2 regions of the Paenibacillus sp. TSA_86.1 genome follow, and region 1 is predicted to be linked to the other one. Evidence: riboswitches for the same ligand, from Rfam matches in the RefSeq annotation. Region 1 holds a riboswitch; the other holds the start of a gene.
The links. Region 1 has a riboswitch for cyclic di-AMP ahead of ACUTVW_RS25475 (ubiquitin-like domain-containing protein). Riboswitches for the same ligand answer to the same signal wherever they lie in the genome.
Positions count from the first base shown of each region.

Region 1 (4,514 bases):
TTATCACCTCTACCCTATCGTATGGGCAGAGACCCGGTTTGGTTCATTTGAATTTATAGCCCGCCTTGTACCCCTGCTTCCCACATCACGGTGCTAAGGGTAGCATACTCCTGCAGACTTAATGTTTCACCGCGCCGTGAAGGCTGGATACCTGCCTTCTCCAGCAGTTGGTCTGCCTGTTCTCTATTCTCCTTCGTGAAGAAGCGAGCTTTGAGATTGTTGGAGATCGTTTTTCTCCGCTGGGCAAAAGAAGCCTGTACAACCTCGAAATAATGCTCCTCGCTTGGAACTTGCACGGGCGGCTGCTCACGCACCTTCAGCTTAATAACCGCTGACTCTACATTCGGCTGGGGAATAAACACGGTAGGCGGAACCACACAGACCAGTTCTGGCATACTGTAATACTGCACGGCAATGCTTAAACTTCCATAATCCTTGGAACCTGGTGCAGCCGCCATACGCTCAGCCACTTCCTTCTGAATCATAACCACGATGCTGTCTACCGGAAGCTTCTCTTCCAGCAGCTTCATCATGATTGGTGTCGTTACATAATAGGGTAAGTTTGCTACTACGCTAACTTTATCGACCGAAGCAAAATCCTTGGCAAACAGTTCGGCCAGATCCAGCTTGAGTACATCTCCATGATGAACACGCACATTAGGATAAGGCTCCATGACCTCCCCGAGAATTGGAATCAGGCGCTGGTCAATCTCTACGGCTGTAACAGGGCCTGCTACACGCGCAAGGCGTTCTGTAAGCGCTCCGATACCCGGTCCAATCTCCAGCGCGCCCTTGGTCTCGTCCAAATTGGCTGCGCCCACGATTTTATTCAGTATATTTTGATCGATCAAGAAGTTCTGACCCAAACTTTTCTTGAAAGAGAATCCATGCTTGTGAATAATTTCTTTGGTTCGTTTGGGTGTTGCTATTTCAATGGTTTGCTCCATGTCCTTCATATGCTCACAATCCTTCACGTTCAATTTGCGCTAATGCAGTGGAGAACTCTTCTCTTGTAATTTGAAATACACTCAGTCGTTTGTGGAATTGCTTGCCGTTACAATACCCGATGCCTAGCAAGTTGCCCATCTCCATACGACGTGCCGCTGCTTGCGGATGTATGATTAATCCTGCTTCAATCAGATCCTCCCAATCAATTAGACTAGGTGCACCTTCATAGGACGTGTGTACACGGGCTAGCGCATGCCGAATGGCCTCCGGTGAAGCATTCTCTACCCCGATATCCCCTTTACGCGTCGCGTCTGCCTCTGGAATGAAAGCATGCTTGCAGCCAGGGATCCTGTTGGCAATAATTTTGCGGATACGTTCTCCCGCATGGTCCGGATCCGTCAGGATGATGACACCACGTCTTTCCTGAGCAAGTGCGATTCGCTTTAGAATACGCTGATTAATGGCAGAGCCACCGGTTTCGATTGTATCAGCCTCAACCGCCCGGCGAATCGCTACCGTGTCGTCACGACCCTCCACAACAATAACTTCTTTTATCATGTTCCATTTCTTCCTTTCTAACGCAAAAAGAAGAGGAATATCCTCTTCTCTGCCAAACGGCGGAGGAGACTGATTTCAGACCCCTCCGCCGCATATTCCGCATGAATCATTCATGCAACTATTTTATAGCATTCCCATTTCAAAGTAAAACGAATTTAGTTCGCTTCCGGCTTCACAGGACCAATTACATAAACCGTTTTGCCTTTTTTACGTCCGAAATTCAGGGCGTGCTTCACACTATCATAATAAACGTCAATTTTATTGCCTTTAATCGCGCCGCCTGTATCTTCCGCACGACGGAAGCCGAGGCCCTCGATGTAAACCCACCAGCCAATTGGAATGACCTTAGGATCAACTGCGATGGTGCGCCCTTCCGTTACACGAGTACCGGAAGCTGTTTTTGTGCCAATACCCGGCTCTTCAGAAGAGTAGGCTGTCATGGAAACATTTTTCAGCACTTTAGAATATTTAAAAGAATTCCCTGAGACCGTAATCAACTTGCTGCCCGAGGCAGATGTTTTCTTCGAGTTCGTTGTTACTGTTTTTGCGGCGGTTGAAGTTTTGGCTGATACCAATTGAACTTCAGGCTCCTTCACTACTGGCTTCGCCTTTGTACCTACCGCGATCACTTTATCTACACGATTGGCAGCAACCGTTTTGCCGACCATTTTTTTGGAGACGAGTTCTCCATCTTGAAATACCTTTTCGATATGCTGCACAATTGTGCCTTCCTTGCCTTTCACTACAACACGGTTATCCCCTTGGAACAAACTAGAGTCTGCCGTTTTAACAACTTTGTATGCAATCGGTTGTTTCACATCCACTGTATGCTTTGTTACACGCACTACACGAATCTTCATCTCCGCTTTGATTGCAGTTCCGAGCGCTGGATACACTTTATCATGATTTGCAACTTCAATACCTGATTGCTGAATTACATCTTGTACCGATGAATCGGTTGTATACAGAGTCTTGGTGTCTCCGTCTGCCGTGATGTTAACTGGAACGGCCCGCTCAATAACGATTCGGTCTCCGTCGGTAATTGCCCCATTCATGGGCATGGATACCTTGTCGTGAGGGCTGACTGCGATTGACTGCTCCTCCAACATTTCCTGAAGCATTCCTGTACGAGTCTCTACCACTTGAGCTTTGCCGTCAATAACCAGTGATACCTGCTTCCCGGCCTGACCGTAAACGACTAACAAGATCATGATTGTAAGCGCAATTGAGAATATCGCGATCAGTGCCATTTGACGCAAGTTCTCATGCTTCCACCGCAACGCGAAAGACTTACTGGATGATCGTGACTCATGGGTCTCTTCTGGTTGGAATATGCCCACTTCTCCGTCCTCCTTCATAGCCTCGCCGTCTAAAGTAATGCATGATGTCTTTGACGCGACTATACCAATTTTTCTACAGAACACAGATCAGAGGTAATGACCGGTTCTGCACCATGAACCCCTCTTCGCAACATGATGCCACCATCCTGAATACTTACCGTATGATGAGCCAGTTTCTTTTATTCAAAACAAAAAAAGCCAAAGAAAGAGTGTAAGAGACCCTTTCGTGGCTTCCGAATGATTTTGAATATCGGAAATTCATGCACGAGGTTGCCTCTCTTTTTCCGCTTGCGAGGTTAGCTGTCGGGTTCGGGCGAAAGAGAGCCGCCCTATCTTAGGTCACCCGCTCATGGCGGACGCCCTTGAATTCACCCCGAGACCCAAAGAAGAAATCAAATACGGCTTCGCAGAACGATGCGCTGCTTTTGGGTCAGCGAACGGTGCGCAACGGCTAGAATCACCGCTGTTTAAGCCCTATTGGTTCCCCCGCTCTCCGTTAACGGAGACTCAGCGAGATTGATTCATGAAAGTAATGTTGTTTTATCGGAAAGTGTCCCTTTGTTCATCCCCCGAACATCTGTCCAATTTTCCGCACAACAATTCACTGAAAAGATGATATCCTGTTTCGATGCATGTTGTAAAGCGCGGATCAAGTACGTTTTTCTAAATATTTGGTTAAAATATTGTAATATTCTTCGTTTATTTGATACAAAGGGCAAATTACCTCTCTATAACTCCCTTTTTCACCCGATTTACTCGTTTTCTTATCGAATCCCAAAACGTTCCATGGCATTTTTGGTGGTTATTGCAGCAATTTCCTCCACCGAAATGCCTTTAATTTCCGCAGCTGCCTCCGCAACCAGACGTACATGCGCTGTCTCATTTCGTTTTCCACGATAAGGATGAGGTGTAAGATAGGGGGAATCCGTCTCAAGGAAAAACCTGTCCATCGGAACCTTGGCGAGCACCTCTTTAGGCTGCTTGGCATTTTTGAATGTGATGGGTCCACCGAAGGACAGATGGAATCCTAAATCCAGGCACATTTTTGCCGTTTCCCAGCTACCTGAGAAGGAATGCATCACACCGCCGACCTCACCAGCTTTCTCTTCACGCAAAATACGCACAATATCCTCATGAGCATCCCGATTATGGATGACAATCGGCATATTCAGTTCTCGTGCCAATGCAATTTGTTGTCGTAATACGCGATGCTGTACCTCCTTAGGGGAAGTGTCCCAATGATAGTCTAGACCGATTTCACCGATCGCTACCACTTTTTCATGTTTGCACAATGACGCAATCCACTCCAGGTCACCCTCTTGCATCGTGATCGCATCTACCGGGTGCCATCCTACAGCCGCATGGATAAAATCATACGTTTCAGCCAATTTCATCGTTGTTGGAATGGTCTCCCGGTTAAATCCTATATTAATCATGCGGGTGACCCCTGCATCCACCGCCCGCTGAATCATATCCTCTCGATCTTCGTCGAATTGTGGTGCATCCAGATGTGTATGTGTGTCGAATAACATTCTCTTTATTTCTCCCTTCGTTATCAAAAATCGAATCCAAGTATTTCTGTATTTAAACTTTAAATTTATTTTTTTATCAAAATTGTTTGGGACAACAGCAATTTCACTATTTTCATTTTTTACATCCAAGCTACTA
Region 1 covers NZ_JBQZGE010000022.1:50,229-54,742, forward strand. The annotation lists gene rsmA (16S rRNA (adenine(1518)-N(6)/adenine(1519)-N(6))-dimethyltransferase RsmA) at 54-956, opposite strand; gene rnmV (ribonuclease M5) at 961-1,506, opposite strand; gene ACUTVW_RS25475 (ubiquitin-like domain-containing protein) at 1,662-2,846, opposite strand; cyclic di-AMP (ydaO/yuaA leader) riboswitch at 3,116-3,369, opposite strand; gene ACUTVW_RS25480 (TatD family hydrolase) at 3,611-4,378, opposite strand.

Region 2 (4,514 bases), on a different contig from region 1:
GACCTTTATCCCTATATGATTGAACATCCTCAATTTTTCTGGTACAAACGCTATGTTGCCTGGTCAGAATTGCTGACGATTGTAGGCTTGTGTGAAGAGTTGTCCTTCTCTTGGAAAGAACAATTTACACCGCACCAAGTGGAGTACCTTGAAGAACGTGTGATGTCCGCCAAAGTGCTTGATTTTTGGTTCGAGAAGAACGACAGCAAAGAGCACGCGCAGCGGTAAACTCTCAGTCGGGACATTTTTTCGAATGACATGACAGTCCAATACAGTCACGTGAGACCTAAATGACTTTTCATTTAGGTCTCTTTTTGTAAAGAAATTTGAGTATGGGAGTTAGAGACATGATTAGTGATACAGAGTTGGATGCCCTGCGTTTGTCAGGGGAGAAGGTAAGAGTAGTGCGGGACGAGCTGGAGTCTAATGACGTAACGGGTATCGTGGTTGCCTGGGATGATGGGCAAGTACTTATACGCAGGCAGAATCGCCGTGTTGTGAAGCTGGATCGGTCTTACCGTTATCAGTTGTTCAGTGAGCCTCGTCAAAGTGTTTTAAGTGAATAAATAACGGATTCACGTGACCGGAAATCTTCTCCAAAGAGAATATTTTCAACACCGAATGTTTGGAATTACCATCAAGGCTGGGCATAATTGCGACACAGGCGTGGGAAGATAGGTACAGTGGAAATAATCGCTGTGTTTACAGCCGAGAGGGTGTGCTGCAAGTCATGACATTGATGAATGATAAAGTTCATGCGTATAAGGATCAGATTGGCGCATTAAGCGATGTTCTCCCCGATGTGGTGAAATCATATCATGAGTTCACGGGTGAGTGCTTCCAGCCGGGTGTGCTTGATGCCAAGACCAAGCAGTTAATTGCGCTAGGTATCGGTTTGTTTGCTAATAATGAAGTCTGCACGTTCTATCATGTAGAAGAGGCACGTTCCAAGGGCGCGACCGATCAGGAGATCATGGAGACCGTAGCTGTCGCTGGTGCAGTGGGCGGCGGACATGCTCTGTCACAGGGAGCAATGAGGGTGCAGAAGGCGCTGCAGTAGTCTTACGATGTTACAATAAAAAGGAGGTTCCGGTTTAAACCGGAGCCTCCCTTTTATTGTAACTGCTTATGTGGATGTAGATCGGAATGGTTTCTTAGATTTTACCCAACATTTTGTTATACATAAATTGACCTGTAACGCGTCTTGCTGTCACATAACGATCATTGAAATAAGGGTTAGACAACTTGGTGATGCTGATACCTTTGCTAGTGGAAGCATGAGCAAATTGACCTCCGCCAATGTAAACGCCTGTATGTGAGATGCCTCTGCCCGTTGTGTTGAAAAATACCAGGTCTCCTGTACGAATGCTCGCTTTGGATATCGGAGTTCCTGCTTTGGCTTGTTGTTGCGACGTGCGTGGCAATTCAATGCTGTATTTGTTAAAAAGATATCTCATAAACCCGGAACAATCGAAGCCAGCCATGGTTGTGCCGCCCCACTTATACGGGATGCCTGTCATATTGTTAACCATTGTATTAATTGTACTTGCCTCTGTGCTTGTTGCTCCGGATGTAAATAGTACAGCAGCTCCAAAAATGGAAATAATCAGTTTTTTCAAAATCAATGTTCTCCCTTCGATGCCTACGGAGTTAGCTAAGGGTTCGGTAGAAGGTTCCCTATATTTCCTATGTATAAGAATAATTCACCCAAAATGGTTCCCCCGTTTTCAATCCTGAAACTCGGCAAATGAATAATTAAGTTTTTGTAACTATTTGAAACTATATTGCATAAATACGTAATTGTCAAACCTATTTAAAGCCCTTCTTTTAACGTCAATGTTAGCGGAATTATCGTTTTTAGTCATAATTATGTTTAAAAAGGGCTGAAAAGATTACAAAAAAGTCATTAGTGTTTCATGGGAGACAAGTGTGGATATTAAACAAGCTTGTCAAGAGCTAAAAGGGTACTCCTTTATGTTAAATTAAAGAAAATACATATAGGATGTTGCATATATTGACAAATGTTTGTTTATTGCATATCATACAATTATTAAATACAAAATTTGTATTTAAATTGTTTTCATTGGAATTATTATGAGGGAGTAATCAAATTTGTGAATTGGGGAGAGTGTTATTGAGTGAAAGCAAAAAAATTAGTAACATTTGTACTGGCATGTTCAATGGTGTTTTCCGTCGCGGGAATGGCCGTTCTTCCTGCACCAACCGTATCGGCGGCAGATGCCTCTGGTACAACAGCGAGTTTGTCCGATATTTTGAAAAATCAGCGCCCGGATGGTGGCTGGAGAAAAGATTATAGTCAGACGTCAGGTGAATGGGCTAAGTCAACAATTGATAATAAAGCTACATATTCAGAAATTAGAAGACTTGCAACTGAATTCAAGAAAACAAATGACCAGCGATACTCGGCTGCTGCAATCAAAGGCATTAATTTTTTGCTTAACATGCAATATTCCAATGGCGGCTGGCCACAAGTCTATCAAAGTTCCGGTTATCATAAACATATTACTTATAATGATGATGCAATGATTAATGTGATGTACATGCTCGATGAAGTCGCAGCACGTAAGGGGAACTTTTCCTTTATCGACAGTTCACTCGCAAATCGTAGTAAAAATGCGGTTTCTAAAGGAGTGGACGCCATCCTGAACACCCAGGTGGTATCCGGTGGGAAGTTAACGGCTTGGGGACAGCAGCATGATTCCAGTTCACTGAGACCTGCAGGAGCGAGAATCTATGAAGTGCCGTCACTGACGGCAGGTGAAAGTGTTAATATTGTGAAGTTTCTGAAAACAAGATCGGCTAATTCGAGAATCACTGCATCCATCAAAGGTGCCGAAGCTTGGTTTAACAAAGTGAAAATTACAGGATATCGGTATGAGCGTGGGAACGGGGACAGCCGAATCATTGCTGATTCGAGTGCATCACCGATCTGGGCGCGTTTCTATGAACTCGGTACGGACAAACCTATCTTTGTTGGACGTGATGGCGTCGTGAAATATAAGCTGAGTGATATTGAAAAGGAAAGAAGAGGCGGTTATGCATGGTACGGCAACTGGCCGTCCAAGCTGTAAAAGATCTTTTCTGGACAGTAGTGAATAACACATCACCAACGGTTATGTATAGCTTCATCACAGGCAAGCCCAAGGGGTGCGAACCGACTACGTATTCGGTTCGCACGTATTTGTTTATTTTTATGTATTGACAGGTCAAAGCACGCGTGATATATTATTTCTTGTCGCCGATAATAATTGGAGAGACAAAATATATGCGGTCGTGGCGGAATTGGCAGACGCGCACGGTTCAGGTCCGTGTGGGCTAACCCCCCGTGGAGGTTCGAGTCCTCTCGACCGCATCGAATAAAAAGGTTCCTCAGATTAACTTCTGAAGGAACCTTTTTTTATTCGAATTGATTCTGGAATACTTCTCTTGAAGAAAAGCCCCCGATTCCTTACGTGCCACATGAGCATGTAAGGAATTGAGGGCTTGGTTTGTATTTTACTGATTCACGGGTTCAACAGCAGGCGTAACGTCAGTGTCAACGTTAGTCTCCATATCCGTCAATGGAAGTTCAATTTCAAACTCGGAGGCAATGTCCTCTTCCGAAATACGGTTTGTACCTGTGAGGTTAGCTACAAAAGTGGTTACACTGCGCGCTGGAAGCTGTGCAGTAAAGGCTCGGTTAGATACATTGATTGCGGATTGACTTGCCAAGTTCCGATTGGCGTCTGTCACCCAAGAAGACACCGTGGAGGCATTGCCATTCTGCAGCACGAACTTTTGGCTAACCGCAGAGGTACCACGGTTAATGGCTACGATAACCACTCGGTTGTTGCCTTTGTATGCAGATACGAAAGTGTTTGTGTCCGGATTTTTGGAAGCATCAACTCTGACATAGCCTGGGCGTATGAATTTGGAGAAGTGGGCCATGTTATAACCACGTTTACTGATCGTACCATCTTCTTTCATTGGTCCATATGATCTGCGGATGTACCACCATACATAGGCTTGGAAATCGCCTTCAACCATTGCATTGTGCATGTGGTAGGAGATATCCAATGCTTCTGGCCAGCGATCAGCCGAATTGTTGTCACTGTTTGGATAATACACCTCAGTCATCCAGAGCTCTTTGCCGGCTCCCTTTTGTTTGAAAAGAGGGTAGGCAAAGTTGCTGAACTGTGTTCCATACAAATGTGCTCCCAGAATGTCCATGTTAGCAAGCGCTTGTGGATCATTCAGAATCGGGTCAGATATGTTTTTGAGGTATTGGAAGGATTCTGGAGCCATGACTTTGGCACCTTGAATGCTACCTGCGTTTTCTTTCATGAAACGAAGAATCTCTTGCGGCGTCCACCAAGTCCAGTCATGAGCATAATCCGGCTCGTTTTGAACGGAAATGGAATACAGGTTTACACCGTTATTTTTCATATAAGTTACAAAATCATTCAGATGTTGCGCGTAAGCAGCGTATTTGTCATACCGTAATCGTTTTGCAT
Region 2 covers NZ_JBQZGE010000001.1:1,078,461-1,082,974, forward strand. The annotation lists gene ACUTVW_RS05015 (hypothetical protein) at 1-228, shown strand, start outside; gene ACUTVW_RS05020 (hypothetical protein) at 348-566, shown strand; gene ACUTVW_RS05025 (carboxymuconolactone decarboxylase family protein) at 731-1,060, shown strand; gene ACUTVW_RS05030 (C40 family peptidase) at 1,155-1,619, opposite strand; cyclic di-AMP (ydaO/yuaA leader) riboswitch at 1,625-1,756, opposite strand; gene pelA (pectate lyase) at 2,139-3,092, shown strand; tRNA gene ACUTVW_RS05040 (tRNA-Leu) at 3,289-3,373, shown strand; gene ACUTVW_RS05045 (glucuronoxylanase) at 3,517-4,514, opposite strand, start outside.
Region 2: another riboswitch for cyclic di-AMP. It lies ahead of ACUTVW_RS05030 (C40 family peptidase); the one in region 1 lies ahead of ACUTVW_RS25475 (ubiquitin-like domain-containing protein).